DNA from 3 places in the Paenibacillus sp. GCM10027626 genome. Region 1 is predicted to be linked to each of the others. Evidence: riboswitches for the same ligand, from Rfam matches in the RefSeq annotation. Region 1 holds a riboswitch; each other region holds the start of a gene.
What was found. Region 1 has a riboswitch for thiamine pyrophosphate ahead of thiD (bifunctional hydroxymethylpyrimidine kinase/phosphomethylpyrimidine kinase). Riboswitches for the same ligand answer to the same signal wherever they lie in the genome.
Positions count from the first base shown of each region.

Region 2: another riboswitch for thiamine pyrophosphate. It lies ahead of ACFQ0N_RS04680 (ABC transporter substrate-binding protein); the one in region 1 lies ahead of thiD (bifunctional hydroxymethylpyrimidine kinase/phosphomethylpyrimidine kinase).
Region 3: another riboswitch for thiamine pyrophosphate. It lies ahead of thiC (phosphomethylpyrimidine synthase ThiC); the one in region 1 lies ahead of thiD (bifunctional hydroxymethylpyrimidine kinase/phosphomethylpyrimidine kinase).

Region 1 is NZ_JBHTHC010000008.1:368,987-376,344, forward strand. It holds gene ACFQ0N_RS18025 (winged helix-turn-helix transcriptional regulator) at 1-267, opposite strand, end outside; gene ACFQ0N_RS18030 (DsbA family oxidoreductase) at 452-1,174, shown strand; gene ACFQ0N_RS18035 (LLM class flavin-dependent oxidoreductase) at 1,174-2,199, shown strand; gene thiE (thiamine phosphate synthase) at 2,257-2,898, opposite strand; gene thiM (hydroxyethylthiazole kinase) at 2,888-3,718, opposite strand; gene thiD (bifunctional hydroxymethylpyrimidine kinase/phosphomethylpyrimidine kinase) at 3,708-4,529, opposite strand; TPP riboswitch at 4,605-4,704, opposite strand; TPP riboswitch at 4,796-4,896, opposite strand; gene ACFQ0N_RS18055 (hypothetical protein) at 5,145-6,713, opposite strand.
Region 2 is NZ_JBHTHC010000002.1:187,690-195,047, reverse strand. It holds gene ACFQ0N_RS04690 (ABC transporter permease) at 1-563, opposite strand, end outside; gene ACFQ0N_RS04685 (thiamine-binding protein) at 553-855, opposite strand; gene ACFQ0N_RS04680 (ABC transporter substrate-binding protein) at 888-1,967, opposite strand; TPP riboswitch at 2,128-2,246, opposite strand; gene ACFQ0N_RS04675 (DnaD domain-containing protein) at 2,289-3,029, opposite strand; gene ACFQ0N_RS04670 (acetate/propionate family kinase) at 3,054-4,298, opposite strand; gene ACFQ0N_RS04665 (3-hydroxyacyl-CoA dehydrogenase family protein) at 4,295-5,167, opposite strand; gene ACFQ0N_RS04660 (AAA family ATPase) at 5,320-6,846, opposite strand; gene ACFQ0N_RS04655 (hypothetical protein) at 6,839-7,358, opposite strand, start outside.
Region 3 is NZ_JBHTHC010000004.1:248,219-255,576, forward strand. It holds gene thiO (glycine oxidase ThiO) at 1-869, opposite strand, end outside; gene ACFQ0N_RS10925 (thiazole synthase) at 872-1,690, opposite strand; gene thiE (thiamine phosphate synthase) at 1,695-2,561, opposite strand; gene ACFQ0N_RS10935 (ThiF family adenylyltransferase) at 2,579-3,646, opposite strand; gene thiC (phosphomethylpyrimidine synthase ThiC) at 3,636-5,399, opposite strand; TPP riboswitch at 5,711-5,817, opposite strand; gene ACFQ0N_RS10945 (hypothetical protein) at 5,877-7,358, opposite strand, start outside.

The sequences.
Region 1 (7,358 bases):
TTCCCGGGCGATCGGCGTAAGTGTATATTCCACCTTGGGCGGAACTTGCCTGTACACTTCGCGATGAATGAGACCACCCTTCTCCAGATCCCGGAGCTGCTGCGTAAGCATCGATTGCGTCACGCCCGGGATCGCCCGCTGCAGCTCGCTGAATCTGCGGGCATCGTCCCGCAATTGCCATAAAATTATTATTTTCCATTTTCCCGATATTAAGTTTTGGGCCAACGTAATCGGACATGCTATACATGTATCGTCAATAGATGCCATAAATGATAATTACCCCTTTCTATATTCGAATTCCTTTAGTACTAAAAAACATACTACCTATCAAAAAACGTAGTACTTGTAATAATCGAAGTGTTGAACTAATCTTATATCATTCCGATTGAAAAGGAAATATCAAAGCAAAGCAAATCACATCATTATCCGATAAAAATTGGAGGCGAAAGTGTTGAAAGTTGAAATATGGTCCGATTTTGTATGCCCCTTCTGTTATATCGGCAAACGCCGGTTCGAAGCCGCGCTGCAGCAGTTTTCGAACAAAGGAGCGGTTGAAGTTGTATTTAAAAGTTTTGAACTCGATCCTAATGCAAAGCGAGACGGCAATCCGAGCGTATATGACATGCTTGCTGCCAAATATGGCATGAGCCGCGAGCAAGCGATCGCCAACACAAACAATCTTGCACAGCAGGCAAAAGCGCTCGGGCTCGACTATTATTTTGATCGCACGATCCTGACCAACACATTTGACGCTCACCGTCTGACGCATTTTGCCGCAACGAAAGGAAAGCTCGCCGAGATGACGGAACGATTGTTGAAAGCTCATTTTACCGATACGCTTCATATTGGCCATCAAGACACTTTAGCCGATTTGGCCGCGGAGATCGGCCTTGATCGCGACGAAGCTCTCCGCGTTCTGACTAGCAGCGACTACGCGAATGAAGTACGTGCTGATGAAGAGGAAGCCAGACGGATCGGCGTCAAGGGCGTTCCGTCCTTCGTCATTAACAGAAAATATGCCATATCCGGCGCACAGCCGAGTGAAGTATTTTTGGAGGGCTTGCAAAAAGCGTGGGAAGAAGACCACCCGCTAACCGTACTCGGCGGTTCTGCCGAAGGTGCGGTATGTACGGACGAAGGTTGTGCGATTCCCGGAAAAGAGAGTCAATCATGATGATCAAGTTAGGTGTTCTGGATCAAGTATTTGTCAGTGAGGGCGGGACTGCCGCAGACGGATTGCGACAGTCGACCCGTCTTGTTCAGGCAGCAGAATCACTTGGTTACTACCGCTTCTGGATATCAGAACATCATGCTACGCCTGCGCTCGCTTTCTCCAGCCCGGAAGTGCTGATCCCACATCTGGCTGCCGCAACGTCACGCATTCGCGTCGGATCGGGCGGCATTATGCTCCCGCATTACAGCGCGTATAAAGTTGCGGAAAACTTCCGGCTGCTGGAGGCGCTCCATCCCGGACGCATCGATCTTGGCTTGGGACGCGCCCCGGGCGGCATGCCGCTTGCAACGAAAGCGTTGCAGCAGGATAAATTTGTTGATGTGAACAAATATCCTCAACAGGTACTGGATATTATCGGTTACTTCCATAACGCGATGCCTGTGGGCCACCCATTCGAGAAGTTGTTGGCCTCCCCTGACATTCCGACGGCGCCGGAAATTTGGCTGCTCGGTTCAAGTGGTGAAAGTGCGAGGATTGCCGCAAAACTGGGAACTTCATATGCATTCGCAGAATTTTTCGGTACGCCGGGAGGCGAAGAGGCGACCCAGTATTACAATGGGCATTTCGAGCCGAACCCGGTACTGGAAGATCAACCGCGCTCGATGATCGCCACAATTGCCATTTGCGCCGATACGGAAGAAGAAGCGGACCGATTGGCAAAAAGCAGCGATTTATTGTTCCTTGGCATTGCTACTGGCAGGGAGATGCCATTTCTGCCTTCCGTGCAAACAGCCGCGGCTTATCCGTATACGGAAATGGATTTAATGCACATCCGGCAAACTCGAAAGCGACGAGTAGTCGGCACTCCTGCCCAAGTGAAAGAACAGTTGCTTCGAATGGCGGCGGACTACAACGTTGGTGAAATTCTCATCAATAGCCCGATCCATGACGAGAAGGCGCGAATTCGCTCATACGAGCTGATTGCGGATACGTTCGGGATGACCGGGAAAAATAGTAACCTCTAGTAGTCGTCGAATACATCAAAAGAAAAGGACCTGCTCATGCGGGTCCCTCTTATCCTATTATAATTTGGAATCAATCCCCAGAAACAAACCCTTCAGCTTGGCAGCCGCGAGTGTTATATCGTCCTCGGAAATGACAGCGGAAACCACCGCAATTCCATCTATCCCTGTATTCGAAAATAAGGGGATGGTGTTTTTGTTTATGCCGCCAATCACCACGACTGGCAATTGAATCGCCTTTCTTATTTCTCTTAATTCTTCCATAGCTACCAGTTCAGCGTCTGTTTTTGTGCCTGTCGCAAACATAGCGCCAACGCCGAGATAATCGGCACCGTCTTTCTCGGCTTGAAGAGCTTCCGCAAGACTGGATGCGGATACGCCGAGGATTTTGTCCTCTCCAATGATTTTTCGCACAATTTTAGCGGGCAAATCACTTTGTCCGATATGTACGCCGTCAGCTCCTACCGCCAAAGCGATGTCCACACGGTCATTGATGATGAGTGGAATATTGAAATGATTAGTAATCGCTAATACTTTCACTGCAGTATGATAAAAATCCAATGAGGATAATTTCTTCTCACGTAATTGAACCAGCGTACACCCGCCTAAAATCGCTTGTTCTACTGCCTGTTCCAACGCATCCGTACTCATCAGGCTGCTGTCCGTAACCAAATAAAGGCTGTAATCCAGCTCAGGCTTCATATACTTTAGCCCCTTTGTGTATCGTTTGGGCGCTTATTTTGCTTATTTCATCTATGAGAGCTGTACGGTAGCTGCCGTTTCCTTTTTGACCAGCATTTTCATAAGCATGTTCCCCTGCAATCCCCGTACACAAAAGACCGGCGACTGCCGCCATACGGTAATCCCCTGTGCTGCCGCAGAAAGAAGCGATAAGGGACGTGCACATACATCCTGTGCCGGTTATGGAGCCGAGCATTGGATGCCCATTCTCAATACAAATGACTGTTTTGCCATCGGATACGATATCAGTTTCTCCGGTAATGGCGACCGTACAGTTATATTGAGCCGCCAAGCCGCTTGCAATATCTATGCCGCTTTGCAGACTGTTCTCCAAGTCCGCTTCGGAAGCGTCCACTCCTTTCGTTGTTGCTTGGAGTCCGGCGATATAACGAATTTCAGACATATTGCCGCGAATGACGCTGAATTGCAGCCGTTCGAGCATCATCCTAACCGTCTGATTGCGGAAATTCGACGCGCCCGCGCCCACCGGGTCCAAAACGACGGGTATGCTCATTTCATTTGCTTTTTCCCCCGCGGCAAGCATAGATTCTATTGTTCTTTTATTTAAAGTCCCTATATTCAACACAAGCGCGGAGGATATTGCAGTAATTTCAGCCGCTTCCTCGATATCATCAGCCATGATGGGAGAAGCGCCGATTGCAAGCGTAACATTTGCGCAGTCGTTTACTGTCACATAATTGGTAAGATGGTGAACCAAAGGCTTGGTTTGCCGGACGTTGCTCAATAAACCGCTGATGTTTAAGGTTAAGTTATTGTCCATTGATCTCAGGCCCTTTCTTTAATCCATTGTTGTAAAGCTCATAAAAATGATGAGTCGGGCCGTTGCCCTTTCCGATGGACAAGGAATGCTGAATAGCGATTGTGATATATTCCTTCGCCCTATGTACCGCTTCCTGTAATCCATACCCCAATGCGAGGTTGGATGCAATAGCGGATGAATAGGTGCAGCCTGTGCCATGCGTATTTTTTGTCTCTATACGCTGTGCGTCGAACGAATAAAATTGTTCCCCGTCGAACAAGATATCCAGCGCGTTTCCTGCAGCATGACCGCCTTTTACAAGGACATTTTTACAGCCCATTTTATAAATCGCTGCGGCCGATTTTTTCATATCTTCGACATTGTTAATTTGTATGCCGGCGATTTTCTCTGCTTCTGGAATATTAGGAGTAAGAAGGTCAGCTAACGGAATAACCGTTTGGATCATTGTGTCTATTGCGTCGGGGTTCATAAGCGGACAGCCGTTTTTCGCATACATAACAGGATCAATTACAACATTGGCGGGAGCGTATTGTTTGAGCCTTCCTGCAACTGCATTCATGCAATCCGGCTGTGAGAGCATACCAATTTTCACTGCATCTACATCAATATCCTCGAAAACAGCATCGATTTGTTTTTCAATCATATCGGGCCTGACATCCTGAATGTCAATGACGCGGCTCGTATTTTCGGCTACTACTGAAGCAATGACACTCATGCCAAAAACGCCATGAGCCGAGAAAGTTTTTAAGTCGGCTTGAATGCCAGCGCCTCCGCTGCAATCCGAACCGGCAATCGTTAATACTTTTTTCATGCTTGCCACTCCCATTCTGTTAAATGTATAAAATAAAAAAACCTTGTCCTATTTCTGACAAGGGTAAAATAACACGGTCAATTGTTATTTGCTTCCCTACGTCAGTCTTAACTAACAGGTTCAAAGGGTCAGGTTTTAACCTTCTCAACCGCGAACAGTCCCCCCGCAAACGATAAGCCATATTCAGTTTTAGCAGCACACTGCAGTTAATATAAAAATAGAGCGCTCTCTCGATTCGTAGAAAGCGCTCTAACCATATACATAGAAAGATGTAATGATTCGCTTCCCTACGTTGGTCTTAACCAACAGGTTCAAAGGGTCAGGTTTTAACCTTCTCAACTACAAAGTAGTCCCCCCGCAAATTAGTATCATTAAAACATAAGCTTTTCAAAAAGTCAAATTTAGCGTTTGTTGCCAAGCTTGATCCCACGAGTAGCCTCCTTTTATAAAACTGTTATGATTCCATACGCGCCCTTTAAGTTTCGGTAGTCGTTGGTCATCATCGAGATACATGCAGCCATCCCCTTGTAATAATTGTTTAAACTCATGTTCAAAAGTATTGAATTTTTTCGGTCATCTACAAACCAATACGGCTAGACTTGACTGGTCGAACCATCACAAAAGATATGTTTTTAGCAAATCTCGATTATTCAACACAGCCTTGCAAAGCTTGTTCACGTTCACTTCTTGCGCTTTAATTGAAAGGATGGCAAGAACGACATTCGACAATCTTGAGTGATCAAAATGCTGTATAATATCATCCCATGCTTTTTTATGAATATAAAAATATCGATTTCGTGCAGCAAGCAACCGGATTTTCTCATTTGTTTTCATTTCTTGAAAACGGGCAAACTGTTGCTGGTCACTTTCCAATTCCGTTTTCACATAATCCTTCAATTTCGTAAGAGCTTCCAGCAGCAGTGGATGAATCGCGTCACCCTTTTCCCACAATAGCAAATCATCAAAATCTGTGATCACGTTCGTGGGGGCAGATACCACATGCTCCACCGACTCTTCTTTGTTCCACGATTGAAACTCGCGCCATAGCTCAGCCTTTTCTTCCCGGATGCCGCGCTCTTTCTCCAACAACGCCTCTATATCGCATGTATGACCAAGTTTATATCGTAACATAGCAACCATATCTGAAAAAGACAAACCCGATTTCACACGTTCCTGAACCCCTGCGATTTGCAACAAAATCTTTCCAAACAAAGAAGGGATCGTCTCCGGTTTCTCACTATGTGGATGATTGATCGACGTCCGCACGAATTCATCCAGGCTATCCTCCTCTGTTCCCCATTCCATTGACAGTACCGTTTCTATGAAATCGGCCGGATCAAATCTGCAACCATGTGGTTCAAGCACACAGATATCGCATGCCTCTTCCAGGCTGTAACCCTGGTTCAAATAAGCGGCAAGCGAGCTTCGAAATCCGACCATATTGACATCGAATTGCTTAAACCGTTCCGTAAAGTAAGCCGAAATCACTTCCGCTCTGAATTGTTTTCTTGCAAAGTCCCCCAGCGCCGAGTTCTTTTCTTGCAAGGTCAATTCCATCAAAGCTTTCAATGCAGCAATCTCATCGTGCAACACTCTTTTTATTCTGTTCAGCAGCTTCGCGTTATCGGCCCGATCCATCAGCTCGATTGGTTTTTTTAGTTTCGAATTTGCCCATTCCACCGCTTTATATATTTGACTAAAGGACACATCGCCAAAGACAATCGCATGCCCCGGAAATCGGCTTTCAATCAGACAGGCGATCGCCAGCACAGGGATGTGATACGGAAGGCCTTGTGTTTTGGATTCAAACACCTCGACATCATCCACTTCACTATCGTCCAAATCTTCGCTGATTAACGAAATAAGGATATCATCACATTGACCTCTCCCGCTGCTTTGTTTCCTGTAATACTGCAAATCCCTGATCAGCTTAAACGATTCGGCAGTCTGCATGGAATCGGCATCCCCGAACACATGCCATCCAACCGGACAACCCTCGGACTCCAACACCCGTTCTTTCGCGCGATCGACATACATCCAGTCACATCCATACGTCTTCCGGTCAACAATCCTGTCCAGAAACGGGTATGCCTTGATGAGCTCGAGCGATTCCTTGTAAACGCTTTCCCATTCTGCGCTTTCTATCTTGTTTGGCATAATACGAAGATGAATGGAAATCCCCATGTGACTCCCCCCTCTTAATCTACATGCAAGAAGAAACGGCTGACGACGTCCTTGAAGCGAGGCAAGTTTCTTCCCGTTATATTTTATAGCATTTATCAAGTGAAACTTATAAATTCTATAAAATCAAGAAAAGCTCTTAAGATCCAGATTTCGCATCTTAAGAGCTAATTATTATGAAGTGACCATTCCCCTACACCAGCATATTAAATTAATCATACTACACTCAAATGAAATAGGCAAGAGATGGTAGTGTTATCACGGGGCAATCGCATATGGACCTATAAATTCTTCCATCGTTTTTCCTTGTCAGCACATTTCCAGCTTGCTTTGCCAATCTTGCCCCCATCAACTCCTCATGTAGAAGCTGGTGCTTGAATTAGACACATTTGAAGACACATTTTAAAACGGATAGGACTTGACTAACGGATTCAAAAATTGAAACTGAACTAGACTGATACCAAAAGCGAAGCTAGCGGAGAAAAAGCAAAATACGCGGCGCGTCATTATGTAACTGACAATGGAAATCGTGGTATAGTATGAATGAGGACTGGAGATGATGGCGATGGAATTGCTTGACCCCCGATGATTGCAAGATACGGTTCCTTTATCAAGCAACTCTACAGTTGCTTATACTTGACAAGCAAC
Region 2 (7,358 bases), on a different contig from region 1:
GTGGCAGCAATTTTCAATCCCGAGAACAAGTAACTGATGGCATTAGGCAGCTCCAGCCGCCAAAACATTTGCTTTCTGGTTGCTCCTATCATCTTCATGTACATGACCAGCTTTGGATCTGCTTGCGTAAGTCCTGTCAGCATGGCGACAGCAACCGGAAAGAAACATACGAGCATTAAAAGAAGCACTTTGGGCAGCAGTCCAAAGCCGAACCAAATGACAAATAGCTCGATAAGCACAAAGACAGGCACATTTTGCGTCAACACAAGCAAAGGGTAGAAGCCGGCTTTTGCTCCGGGAATCATATGCAGCAAAGCGGCGAGCACGAAGCCCGCCGCCGATCCCGCTGCAAAGCCGAGCAGCGTCAAACTTATCGTGGTACTAGCATGGTCGTACAGCCGAGGGGCCACCGCAAGAAATTCCTTCGCAATTGCCGACGGCGCAGGCAGCAGCCAAGGGTCCAGCCGAAAAAAAGCGACCGCAGCTTGCCATATTAGTATCAACGAAGCGAGCACCGCTGCCGGCGGCCATACCTTGCTAAGTACGGATCTTTTATTTCCCATCCGGGTATTTCTCCAGCAGCCGGTCCATAGAAGCGCCATTTTTCGGGTTGTGATACACTTTGATTTGCGAAATGACCGAAGGGCAGCCCATCTCAGTCATTGCGTCATTCATGCGCTGGACAATCTGCAGCAGCTCGCCCAGTTCACCTTCCATCGTCGTCTCAAGCGGCGCTACCCGGTAAGGCACCCCGGATGCTTTAATAACCGCAATTGCCCGGTCAACATAAGGAAGCGAGCTTTCCCCGCCAGGTGTTTGCGGCAAAATCTGAATGCTTAGCAATGTGTTAGCCACTGTGAACAGCTCCTCTTATTGTAATGTTCGCTTTATCCTTGCGGCAAAAATTCATTCGTAAACGCTTTGTCTACATCCAGTTCCTGCTCAAGCAATTTGTGGTCGAGCATCCATTTGGCATAGTTTTCCCACACTTCCCGCTTCTGTTCGCCCCAGCGCGGCGCATCGTCCTGATATTTCGGGCTGAGCCATTTCTGGCTGGCACGCACCAGGTCGGCATTCAAGTCCGGTTCGGCTTTGATCAGCACCTCGGCAGCGTCTTCCGGATGCTCGATGGCAAACTGATAGCCTTCGGCTGCCCCGGCGACAAAAGCTTCAACCAGCGCCTTATTATCGGCGATCATTTTCTCGCTTGTGGTCAGAACAGGCGTGTAGTAATCCAGCTTATCGCTATAGTCTGTCAAATACACCATGTTCAGCTTTTCTCCGCGAAGCTCCGCCTCGACACCGGTCCAGGCGTAATAAATCCAGGCAAAGTCGATATTGCGTTTGACCGCTGTAAAGAAATCGACATCCCCGATGCTAACGTTTGTGACCTTGCTGGCATCGGCGCCCTGCTCGCTCATCAGTGATTCGATAATCGCTTCCTCGGCAGGGGAGCCCCAGCCGCCATAAGTCTTGCCTTCAAAATCTTTTGGCGTTTTAATGTTTTTCTCCACAGGCGAAGCGAATCCGGACGTATTGTGCTGAATGACTGCTGCAAGCGATACGATAGGCACGCCTTGAATTCTCGCTTGGGTAACGCCCTCCTGGTAGCTTACGCCAAACTCGGCCGCTCCAGTGGCGACCATTTTGTCCGATCCGGCATCCCCTGGCAAAATAATTTCCACATCAAGCCCGTGATTTTTGAAAAAGCCGTTGTCTCTGGCAACATATAATCCGGTATGATTAGTATTCGGAGCCCAATCCAGCACCAGCTTCACCTTCGTGAGCGGTTTGTTTTCGGCTTGTCCGGCTTCTCCGTCATTTGGCTGCTGCTGCCCGTTCCCGGTGCCGCTGCCTGTATTTGCCGGCGCTTCATTGCCCGCTTTTGCCCCGCATCCGGCAATTACCAGCATGAATACGACAAGCATAATTCCAAAGTTCAGTACCTTGCTGCCTTTTCTGTTCATCATCTCGATTGCCTTCCCCTTCCTGACTGCACCAAAAAATTTAAAGCGACTTGATCTGTCCTGTATACATAGAAAAAGCGTCCTCCTGACCGGAGGACGCTACAACATTGCTCTACAAAAACCGCCTGTTACGGCGTCTGCATAAACAGAGCCGGTAAAGCACGGCTAGATGCTAAGTTCCTACGCTGGCATTATCCAGATCAGGTCTAAGGGTCGGGATTGTTCTTGCTTTGGAATCCCCTCTCAGCCGGCCATTACCCAGCTCCCCATGTCATATTCAATTAGTCGCAAGCTTCATTATACCACTAACCGGGCAAAAAGCTACTCTTTTTCTCGCTCGAATTGGCGATCGAATGATGAAGACGCCCCTTTTCTTCCCGTCCGGAATTTGCGCGTATGCACCTTCGCCTCATCCGTATTCGTAACGCGATTGCGGCTCCATTCAATCAGAATGCGGTCGATGTAGCGGAAATGCAGCTTTCCGGCAAAGACGGCCTCCTTCAAAGCAAACCGAATCAGTTCGTCCGGATAGCGGTCCTCATCAAGCCAGCCGCTGATTGTCTCGCATTCCATCGGTGATAACGGGCGGCCGAACTCCTGTTCAAATACTGTAAACAGATCCGCTGCCGGCAAATCGGCATCCGATTCCTCACGTGCCTGCCGATCTGGCCGGACATGGTTAAGCGACTGCTTGGCATTATCCGACATCCATTCTGCGGAGCGTAATATCCAGCCATCCCAATTATAACATTCGGAATGGACGCCGGTGACCGGATCGAGCTGCTCGTCGATGGCCAGCAGCCCCTCCTTAAGCAGTCTGCCGATAAGCTGGTGCGCGGCACTCACCGTTATGCCCAATCGCTCGGCCAGTTGCTCCGGCGTGGGAAAGTCGATCTGCTCCAATTGGCGGAACATCAGCAGCTGAACAAGCAGCATCATTTCTGTATCAGACAGGCCGATCCCCCGATAGGCGCGCAGCAGCCCGGCGGGAATAACGACACTGCCGCTATTCATCGCCGCAGCCATGCCGCGGGCGTAAGCCTTCCACATTTCATTTTTCATTCATACACTCAACCCTTCGCTAATTTAACCGTTTTGTAGCGGCTCAGCCCCAGCCGAGCCCTTCGCTTGATTGTTGAGCATTAAATGATACGTATCCTGGGCGATAACAAGCTCCTCATTGGTCGGTACAACCCATACCTCTACACGAGAGGCGTCGGTCGAAATTTTGCGGGCCTCTTTGCTATGTACCGCATTACGCTCAACGTCCAGCTCAATGCCGAAAAATGTCAGCTCCTCACATACCGCTTGGCGTACAATGGCAGAATTTTCACCTACCCCTGCCGTAAAAACGAGCGCATCTAGCCCGTTCATAACAGCGGTATACGCCCCGATATATTTGCGCAGCCGGTACACGTACATATCAAAAGCGAGCGTTGCCTGCTTGTCCCCTTCAGCCATCGCTTCCGTAATTTCCCGCATGTCGCTGCTGATGCCGCTGATCGCCTGCAAGCCGCTATGCTTATTCAGCATCGAGTTGACATCGCTTAAGGTCAGCTCTTCCTTGAACATTGCGAAAGGTACTATCGCCGGATCAAGATCGCCGCTGCGCGTACCCATCATCAGCCCTTCAAGCGGTGTGAGCCCCATACTGGTATCGCACGACTTTCCATCCTTTATCGCTGCGCAGCTGGCGCCATTGCCAATATGGCAGGTGACCATTTTCAACTCTGCAAGCGGCTTGCCGATCAGCTCGGCTGCTATACGGCTTACATAATCGTGCGAAGTGCCATGAAAGCCGTAGCGCCGTATTTTATGCCTTTTGTAAAGCGCCATCGGAATCGGGTACAGAAACGCTTTGCGCGGCATCGTCTGATGAAAGGCGGTATCGAATACAACCGTTTGCGGCACGCCCGGCATATTCGCTTCGACAGCGGCAATTCCCATCATTGCTGCCGGATTATGGAGCGGCGCCAGATCGAACAATTGGCGGATCTCCAGCTGGACCTTTTCATTGACAATGGTGGATTCTTTAAAGCTTTCGCCGCCGTGAACGACGCGGTGGCCGACTGCTTTTATTTCATCCATCGACTTCAGCTTCCCGTATTCGGGGTGGGTAAGCAGATCTATAACCCGTCTAACAGCCGTGTTATGATCGAGAATTTCACTGACATGCCGGACATCCGGCATTCCTGCAGGCTCATGCGATACGATCGAGGATTCCATCCCGATCCGCTCCACTCGCCCCTGCGCAAGCACGGTCTCATTCTTCATATTGTACAGCTGATACTTGAGCGACGAGCTCCCGGCGTTCATTACTAAAATAATCATATACGGATCCCGTCCTTATCATAGTTAAAAAAGCCAATACCGCTCTTTACGCCCAAATGGCCAGCGCGCACCATCTTTTTCAAAATGGTTGACGGGCGGTATTTGACCTCTCCGTATTCGCGAAACATTTGCTCCAAAGCGGCAAGGATTGAATCAAGCCCGAAGCGGTCGGCCATCTCGAAAGGGCCGTACTGGAAAGAGTAGCCGATGCGCATCGCACTGTCGATATCGTCTGCCGACGCCACTCCTTCCTGCAGCACATGCATCGCTTCGTTAATATAGAGGCAAATCAGCCTTGTCGTGACAAAGCCTGGCGATTCAAAGACCATGACACTTTTTTTATGAATAACCGCTTCGACAAAATGCTTCGTCCGTGAAAATGTGCTTTCCGAGGTTTTTAAGCCGCGGACAATTTCCACCAAATTGGTTTTTATGACCGGATAGACAAAGTGCATCCCGATAACCCGCTCAGGATGCGAAGTGAAGCCGGCAATTTCCGTCAAGCTCAGCGTTGACGTATTGCTCGCAAGTATAACATCGGGCTCGCACAGTTTATCCAGCTGAGCAAACACTTCCCTTTTTCTCTCCATATTTTCCGTCACGGTCTCGATCACGATATCGCATTCCGGAATGGCCGAGAAGCGCTCAACTGGATGAATCCGGTTCATAATCAGTTTTTTTTCGGACTGCGTCAGCGCCCATTTTTCGATCTGCCGGTCCAAACCGTGCTCAATTGCCTGGATTCCATTTTGCAACCGCTCAGGCGTATCCTCGTTCAAATATACATCAAGCCCGTTAGCAGCGAGCATTTCCGCGATTCCTTGTCCCATCGTACCAGCGCCAATTACGCCTACTTTACGTATTGCCACAACTGTCATCCCCCATATGCCGCCTTGCTCATCAGGCACTTGGCCCTTGCCGGCTATCATCATTAGATCTTATTATAGCTTTTTTACGGTATGGGGGCTATAGATGGCCATCTTTGTCCGGTAATCGCCACAAGACATTCACGAGTTTGTCATTAAATTATATCCTGCGCCGCTTCCTGTACAGGAAGAGCCTCGTTTGCGGCAAGCAGTTCGCGGAAGCTGTCGCCGCTAAGCGTCTCCTCACGAACCAGGACATCCAGCGCGCTTGTGAACACCTGGCGGCGTTCAGCCAATAGCCGCTTTACCCGCGACATCAGCTCATCCAAAATCGAGCTGTTGATTTGGGCCCATTTGTCGGGCGTCATCATCCGCTCATCAATAATGCCAAGCTCGGTCAGTCCCGACTCTGCCATTGAGCGCACAATGCTTAACACTTGGTCAAAATCCCCGCGCGAGCCTGTGCTTCGGTCGCCGTAGAACAGCTCTTCCGCCGCGGCTCCGCCCAGTGCAATCATAATTTGCTTTTCCAAAAACGGACGCGTGTACAAATAGCGGTCCTGCTGCGGATTGTGGCGGACATAACCAAGCGCTTGTCCGCGCGGCGATAACGCCACCTGCGATACACTGCCCGGCCGAACTACCTCCGCTGTAATAGCATGGCCCAATTCATGCAGGGCAACCCGATCCCGTTCCTCTTTAGTCGCCTCGCGATCCGTACGTTCTCCCATCATCACCTTGTCAATCGCCATGGACATATGGCGCAGGGCAATTTCCTCTTCGTCATCCCGCATCGCATAAATGGCTGCTTCATTCATTACACTTTCCAGCTGGGCGCCGGAAAAGCCGAACGATTCAGCGGCGATTCGGTTCAAATCCGCGTCCTCCGCCAGCGGCTTGTTGCGGGCATGAATGTCCAGAATATGCCGGCGGCCTTTTTTGTCCGGCAAATCCACTGCAATATGGCGGTCGAAGCGGCCCGGCCGCAGCAGCGCTGTGTCGAGCATTTCTTTCCGGTTGGTCGCGCCGATCAGCAATATGCGCGGAGATTCGTCGGTATGGATACCGTCCATTTCGGTCAGCAGCTGATTCAATGTCTGATCGTACTCCCGATGCTGCCCGCCGTCGCGCTTGCCGCCAATGACGTCAATTTCATCGATAAAAATAACAGCGCTGCCTTTGCCTGCCTTGAGCGCCTTTTGTCTCGCTTCCTTGAACAAATCGCGGATTCGGCTTGCTCCGACCCCTACATACATTTCGACAAACTCAGAGCCGGACGCAGCCACGTAGCTGGAATCGGTGTAATGGGCTGCCGCTTTTGCCAGCAAGGTTTTTCCTGTACCCGGCGGCCCGGTCAGCAAGATCCCTTTTAGCGGCCGGATGCCCAGCTTGGCAATCCGCTCCACATGAACAAGAAAATCCAGCGCTTCAATCAGTTCCTGCTTTGCCCGCTCCTGTCCGCCGATCTCTTCGAATGACATCGGTGCCGGAGGCCTCGGCTTGCTGCGCCGCTCATTGCCGATCGCCGCCAAATTGCCGCGGGAACGGACAATATAAATAAGGGCTGTCAAAACCAAGGCGGAAATAAAAATGGGAATGACATTAAGGCCGATATACAGCTGCAAAAAAAGAAGCAGTACAGGAATGAATCCGATCGCTATTTCTTTTTTATACTTATGCATCAGGCCACACCCCGATCCGCTCTGGGTTGCGCGGCAATACGACATACTTGACCGCATTGCCGTCTTTTAACGTAATATATACATTACTCTCGTCCATTTCCGACACGGCGGAAACTCCGGTATGGCTAGCTGCAATTTTCTGCATCGCAGCGGGAATTTCTTTATATTGCCGTCTTTCCATCGCTTGGGCAATATCAAATAAAGAAGCAGCCCATATATCGTTTAGCTTCGGACTTTGGTCCGGCTGTTCAATTTTGAGCTTCAACTGGCGATCTCCGATCACTTTACTGCCTTCATGCGCTATTGTGTCGTATACTTTTCGAATATTTGCATCTTCATTAAATGTTATATCGACGGTCACCGTATCGCGGCCAATATCCGGTTTGGCCGATACAACGCCGGGAATGTCCTTAACAATTTGCTCGAGCGGCTGAAATGCCGTAATATTCTGAAAAATATACCAACCGCCAAACAGCAGCACAGCTGAGATCGCTGCAGTCACTGCAATCGGT
Region 3 (7,358 bases), on a different contig from region 1:
AGCCGCTCGCCCCATCGCACCAGACGGCCGATTCCTTTATCCGTCACCGCCGTACTGTAGCCTGCAACATCTTCAGACGCTCCGCACACCAGCGTCCCGTTCCTCTTGCCGACCCAATACGCTTGACTGGAAAAGATCATATGGTGGGTATAACCGAATGGCACCTCATACGCGCAAATTTGACCGCGGATCGGGTGAATCGGAATCGGGAGTCCAAGCTCATCGGCTAATTGGCATGCCCAGGCTCCTGTACAAACGACCAAACGGTCGCCATGCCACTCCCCTTTTTTGCTCGTGCGCACTACCGGTCCGCTTGCGTCAATCGCCACTTCTCCCGCATGATCGACTAGCTCCACGCCAAGTTTGCGGCACGCTTCCTCCAATGCCGCAACCATTCTGGGCGCATTCACATGCCGTTCCGCCGGATTGTACAAGGCAGCCACCGCTTTATCGGTCAAAAGCGGCTCCATCGCCCGCAGCCGCTTGCCTTGCTCAATCAACTCGACATCGCTCGCCCCGTAAGCCGACTGCCATGCCATGCGGGTCTTAAGCGGAAGCAAATCAGCTTCATGAAGGGCTACAGTCAGACTGCCGGTAGCCAGCAGCTCCGGATTGATGCCGGATACCGACTCAATTCGCTTCACCCATTCCGGATATTGCCGCAGGCTTTCCTGGCAAAGCTGAAAAAAAGGATCGGGCTGTTCCGGATTTTCGGTATACGGTGCCAGCATGCCGGCCGCCGCGCCCGAAGCTTGACCGCCGAACGATGCCTGTTCGATGACCGTCACCTGAAACCCCCGCTGCACAGCTTCGAAGGCGCAGGATAAGCCGATCACGCCGCCGCCCAGCACAATAATGCGCCCTGCCATGTTCAATCGCCCCTTTGCAGCGTATGGAATGACGGCGCAGAGATGCCTTCTAGCTCACTGCTGGCCGACGCATAGCGTTTTTTCGGGATACGCCCGGCGCAATAAGCCATTCGTCCTGCTTCAACCGCCAGCCGAATCGCATAAGCCATCGCTACCGGATCATGCGCCTTGGCTACAGGCGTATTGACGAGAATGCCTGCCGCCCCAAGCTCCATCGCCTGCACAACATCGCCGGCTGAGCCGATACCGGCGTCCACAATGACCGGAACTGCTGCCTCCTCAACAATAAGTCCAATATTGTACGGGTTGAGTACGCCCAGACCTGAGCCGATCGGTGCGCCGCCCGGCATCACAGCTGCCGCTCCCGCTTCCTCCAGCCGCTTGCACAAAACCGGGTCGTCTGACGTATAAGGCAATACGACGAACCCTTCCTTCGCTAATTGTTCCGTCGCCTTCAGCGTCTCGATCGGATCCGGCAGCAGCGTCCGCACATTGGCGCTGATCTCCACCTTCACCCAGTTTCCCAGCCCGGCAGCCCTTGCCAACCGGGCAATCCGCACCGCCTCCTCCGCATTGCCGGCGCCTGATGTGTTCGGCAAATAGACCAGCGTGCGGTCTTCCATCTGCTGCAGCAGCGAATCATCTTCCACATAATCGAGATTGACTCTGCGCACAGCGAACGTAACGACCTGCGCCGCAGATGCATCTAGCGCCATCTGCATTACAGCCGGGCTCGGAAAACGTCCCGTCCCCAGAAAAAACCGCGATGTCAATTCTGTTCCGCCAATCTTGAGCGGATCGTCTTTACGCTGAAACTCCACTTTGTTAACCTCCCCCTACAAAATGAACGATTTCCAGTGTCGCCCCTTCTGCAATCGGCGTCTGTGTCCACATATGGCGCACAACGATAACGCCGTTCAATTCCACAACAATTCGTTTCCCGCCAAGTCCCAGTTGTTCGATCAGCGCCTGCACATGAGCTGCATGCGTCCGCTCCTCGCGCCCGTTTACCCGAATTGTCACCGCTTGGCTGCTGCCGCCTTCCTTCGGCTGCTGATCGGCCGCTGCGATTCTCGCCAGCAGCTGGCGGCAGGCGGCTGCGGGATCATCGCTTCCGACGATTGCCGATACGGCACATATCCGCCGCGCGCCTGCGCGCAGCACTTCATCCACGTTATTCGGCGTAATCCCGCCAATGGCGACAAATGGAATGCTGATTTGGCTCGCTGCTTCTGTCACATAGGAAGTCGTTACTGCCGTTCTTCCCGGCTTTGTCCCTGTCGGATATACAGGCCCGACGCCGATATAATCCGCTCCGCCGGCTTGCGCCGCCAAAGCCTGGCCGATGTTATGGGTCGAAATTCCAATCAGCCGATCCGGTCCGACGATACGGCGCGCTTCAGCGAGCGGCAAATCGTCCTGCCCCAGATGGACGCCATCCGCCTCTACGGCAAGCGCCACATCGATATGATCGTTAATAATAAGCGGCACATTGTAGCGCAGAGTCAGCTCACGCAGCGCATAGGCCTTAGCGAGCACTTCCCGCTTCGGCGCATTTTTCGCCCGGAGCTGGACAATGTCTGCTCCTCCTTGCAGGGCAGCTTCCATCACCGGGATCATCTGCCTTCCCGGATGATAGTTTTCCCCCGTAATGGCATACAGCCGAAAATCCTTCCATTTTTCATTCCGCATCTTCTTCCGCTCCCTCTTTATCCCGCTCCGCTTTGCTGCTGGCGCGGCAAATATTGCCCGCATAAGACAAGCGCCCGCTCAGCATCGCTCGTCCCTTGCACCAGAACGCGGCCATCGGGAAATAAGACCAGCTTTTCACCGGCCGGAATATGAATTTTCAACAAATACGGATTGATCGTCACTTCGTAATTGGCAGCTGCAAACCGCTGCTTCATCGCGGTCAGATCGAAAGCGGACGCCCAGGCTACTTGTACGCTGTCACGCCCGCAAATCGCCGTTGCCTGGGGAGAACCGGCTGGCGGCAAAGCGGGGGCGGCATCCCCCTTGTACCCGCAATGCGGACAAGCTGGTACAGCTGACGGCAGTGCAGCTTCATACAAGCGAAACGGCCACAAATTCACCGTCAGCCATGTGCGCCGCAGCATATCGCTGTTTCCCGTCAGCCACTTGAGCGCTTCTGCCGCCTGCATCGCCGCAATCCAGTCGACAATCGGCGAAATGACGCCAATCGTATCGCAGGTTTCCCCTTGCTCGCCCTCCGATTCTTCGCCAACCAGGCAGCGCAGGCATGCACTTTCGCCCGGCACAAGCGCTGCACACATGCCATGCGCTCCGGCAATCCCGCCATAAAACAGCGGGATCCCTTCTTGGAAGCAAGCATCGCTCATCACATAGCGCGTCTCGGCATTGTCTGTTCCGTCCAGCACAAGGGCCGCACCTGAGACAAACGTGGACACATTGGCCGCCGTCACATTGGCGACATGCGGCTCTATGCTGACCTCGCTATTGATTTGGCGCAATTTATTCGCTGCAGCCACCGTCTTCGGCAGCATCGCCAGCGCGTCAGCTTCATCAAACAGCATCTGGCGCTGCAGATTGCTTGGCTCTACAAAATCGCGGTCAACGATGCGAATCGTACCGATGCCTGCCCGCGCCATATGCTGGGCCAGGGAGGCGCCGAGTGCGCCGCACCCGACGATCAGTACCGTTGCCGCTTGCAGCCGCTCCTGGCCCTGCAGCCCTATCGGCGCAAAGCGAATCTGCCGGGAGTAGCGCTCTGACCACCGATTGTCATTAGGTGCCATAAATCGTACTACCCGCTGCTTTAAAAGCTTCAGACTTTTCCTTCATCCCCGCTTCAATCGCCTCGCGCGTCTCCAGCCCATTCTCCTCGGCATAGTCGCGGATATCTTGCGTGATGCGCATACTGCAAAACTTCGGTCCGCACATGGAGCAGAAATGAGCCGTCTTCGCCGCTTCAGTCGGCAAGGTTTCATCGTGGTAGGACATCGCCCGTTCCGGATCAAGCGACAAATGAAACTGATCGCGCCAGCGGAACTCAAATCTCGCCTTCGAAAGCGCATCATCGCGCTGCTGCGCACGCGGATGGCCTTTGGCCAAATCTGCCGCATGCGCGGCGATTTTGTACGTAATGACGCCTTCTTTAACGTCTTCCTTATTCGGCAGTCCCAGATGCTCCTTCGGCGTTACGTAGCACAGCATCGCCGTCCCGAACCAGCCGATCATCGCCGCCCCGATCGCGGACGTAATATGATCGTACCCCGGCGCAATATCTGTCGTCAGCGGTCCCAGCGTATAGAACGGTGCCTCCTGGCAAACCTCCAGCTGGCGATCCATATTTTCCTTGATTAGATGCATCGGCACATGTCCCGGCCCTTCGATCATCACCTGAACATCATGCTTCCAGGCAATTTTCGTCAGCTCGCCAAGCGTGTCCAGCTCGCCGAACTGCGCTTCGTCGTTTGCATCGGCAATCGAGCCCGGGCGCAGACCGTCGCCTAACGAAAAGGCCACATCATAACGCTTCATAATTTCACAAATCTCTTCAAAATGGGTATACAAAAAATTCTCTTTATGATGCGCCAGACACCACGCCGCCATAATCGAGCCGCCCCGCGAAACGATCCCCGTCACCCGCTTCGCTGTAAGCGGTATGTACCTAAGCAGGACGCCGGAATGAATCGTAAAATAATCGACCCCTTGCTCTGCCTGCTCGATCAATGTATCGCGGAAAACTTCCCAGCTTAAATCCTCCGCCTTGCCATTAACCTTTTCAAGCGCCTGATAAATCGGAACCGTTCCTACCGGTACCGGCGAATTTCGCACAATCCATTCCCGCGTCGTATGAATATTTTTGCCTGTGGACAAATCCATGATCGTATCCGCACCCCAACGGGTCGCCCAGGTCATTTTTTCTACTTCCTCCTCAATCGAGGAGGCGACGGCCGAGTTGCCGATGTTCGCATTAATTTTGACATGAAAATGACGCCCAATAATCATCGGCTCACTTTCCGGATGGTTAATATTTGCCGGAATAATCGCTCTGCCCGCTGCAACCTCATCCCGCACAAACTCCGGTGTCATCCCTTCGCGGATCGCGATAAATTCCATCTCAGGCGTGATGATCCCCTTCCGCGCATAGTGCAGCTGCGTGACATTCCGCCCTTCCTTAGCGCGCAGCGGACGGCGCCCATTCCCCGGAAACACCTCGGCTCCCCGCTGCGCTGCCGATTGCGCCGTACTGAAGCCATTATCCTGCGGCTTGATGGCGCGCCCCTCATAGCGCTCTACATCCGCTCGCTCCTCAATCCAGCCGCGGCGCAGCTCCGGCAATCCACGGCGAACATCGATGACAGACTCTTGATCCGTATATGGACCGCTCGCATCATATACGCGAACCGGCTCATTTTCCACTTCGATTCCTTTTTGGTTTGAAGGCGTCAAGCCAATCTCCCGCATCGGCACTTGCACATCCGGACGGCTTCCCTCTACATATACTTTGCGGCTGCCTGGCAATGGCGTTGTTAATATTGGCATAAAAAAACCTCCTAGAGTTTCAATTCGAAAATCACTAGGAGGCGCTCATAATAGTCAAAATAGAAACGGCTGCGCAAGTCCATGGCATCAAAAAACAACATGCTGCCATTGTCATAGAAGAGACGCTGCTCGCCAGAACAAAAAAGACCGTTCCGGCGAAGGAGCGGTCTGTATACGCGGACATTCCCGAATATGCTGCAGCAGCATAAGCCGCCACGCTATTCCGGGCACATTAGCAATAACAGGCAGCCTGCTGCGGCCAGAGCTATACAGCTTACCCCACGCCTATCAGCAGTCGCATTGCTAATGTCGCATTCACATTCCCACTTTCCTACGCTGGCATGACCCAGATCAGGTTCTAAGGGACCAAGGCACTGCTGCCTTATCTCAGCCCATACGGGCGCCCCTAGTGGATTTCCTGTGTAAGACTATACCCCTCCTCCTTCCGTTTTGTCAACTCTCTTCTGGCAAATCCCGCTATTGCCTGCGATGGACGCCTGCAATTGCATTTACATTGCCGGCAATTTGAATCGTTGCTGTTGTCTGTTTGACTATACCGTTGCTGTAGTACGCAATAAATGTAAACGTCAGCGGACCATCGCTAAGCTGCTCGAATTGCTTATCCCACAGCTCCCCTTTCCATTGGGAAGCAGACGTATCTGCAGCGATCAGGCGGGTCGAATATTCCCCCATCTTCACTTCGACACGAGTGGCTTTAGTAGCTCCAGCTGTCTTTGTCGTTCCTGCATACAAAACAAACTTTTCTCCTGCCCAAAACATATCATAGCTTCGCGGTTGTTCCTCATTGCCGCTAATTTTCTTATTGCTTGCCTTGCGCCGCTCATCCCATAATTCCGTATGCTTTACTTCACCGCTAACTGTTAACGGAAGCACCTGAATCGTCTTCTGCACAATGACCGGATCAGCCTTTCCATCCGACACTATCAGCTCAACACTGTATTGACCCGGCTTAGCAGCGTTTATTTCCGGTTCATTAATACTATATGGATGATCCGCCTCATAATTAAAATCGCTTGATTTTCCGGATGGATCGACGATCCGGTAACGCATTGTCAACCGGTCGCGGTCGGCATCATCGGCATTTGCGCGCAGTGTAATTGTATCCCCTTCATAAACCGGCTTCGGCTGCCAATCAAAATCAGCAGTTGGCGGCTGATTCGTTTCAATATAAAAGAATTTCGGATCGCTCCACACGCCCCAATCATAGCCATCAAAAACGCGCACCATTACATACAGATTAACTTTTTCCGGCAGATCAACCGCCGGTCGCCAAGCTCTGCCGCTGCCCGGCCGAACATCAGTGTCCAGCAGCTGCACGCCGCCATATTTGTAAATTCTGAGCTGGAAGCGTGTTTGCGGATCGCCATCGGTATCGTAATAGCTCCATTTAAATTCCGGCCGCAGCTCCTTCAGCTTGGTTGGCTTGTTCTGATCGTTGCTGTCCGGAACAAGAATCTGTGCGACCGGCAAGCGGTTTACAATATTCACTTGGCGGCTGAACTGTGCCTCAGCGCCGGCAGAATCCTGTACCCTTTGCCGAATATTGAACGTTCCCAGCGTATTGAACGTCTTCGTCCAACTCGTCCGCGATGTGCTCTGCAGCGTTTCGCCGCCGCCCGTCGTTACATTGCGGATGTAGTATTCATGCGGCAAGTTCTCACGTCCACCGTCCTCTTTATCGTAGGCGGTTGAATTGATTGTGATTGGTACATTGCGGTACGTATTGATATAGCTTGTCGTGAAGCCTGGAACTGGCGGTGTATTCGGTGTCGCTGTTTTAGCGACATCCAGCGAGACGACCGTATAATCTGACCAAGCGTTATATTCGTCTTTGACAGCCATGCCGATTTCATACAGACCTTTTTCTTGTGGCGCAACCAGCTTTTCTTCTACAATCGTTCCCGATGGGCTCATATAGTAATATTTTCGCTCCAAAAT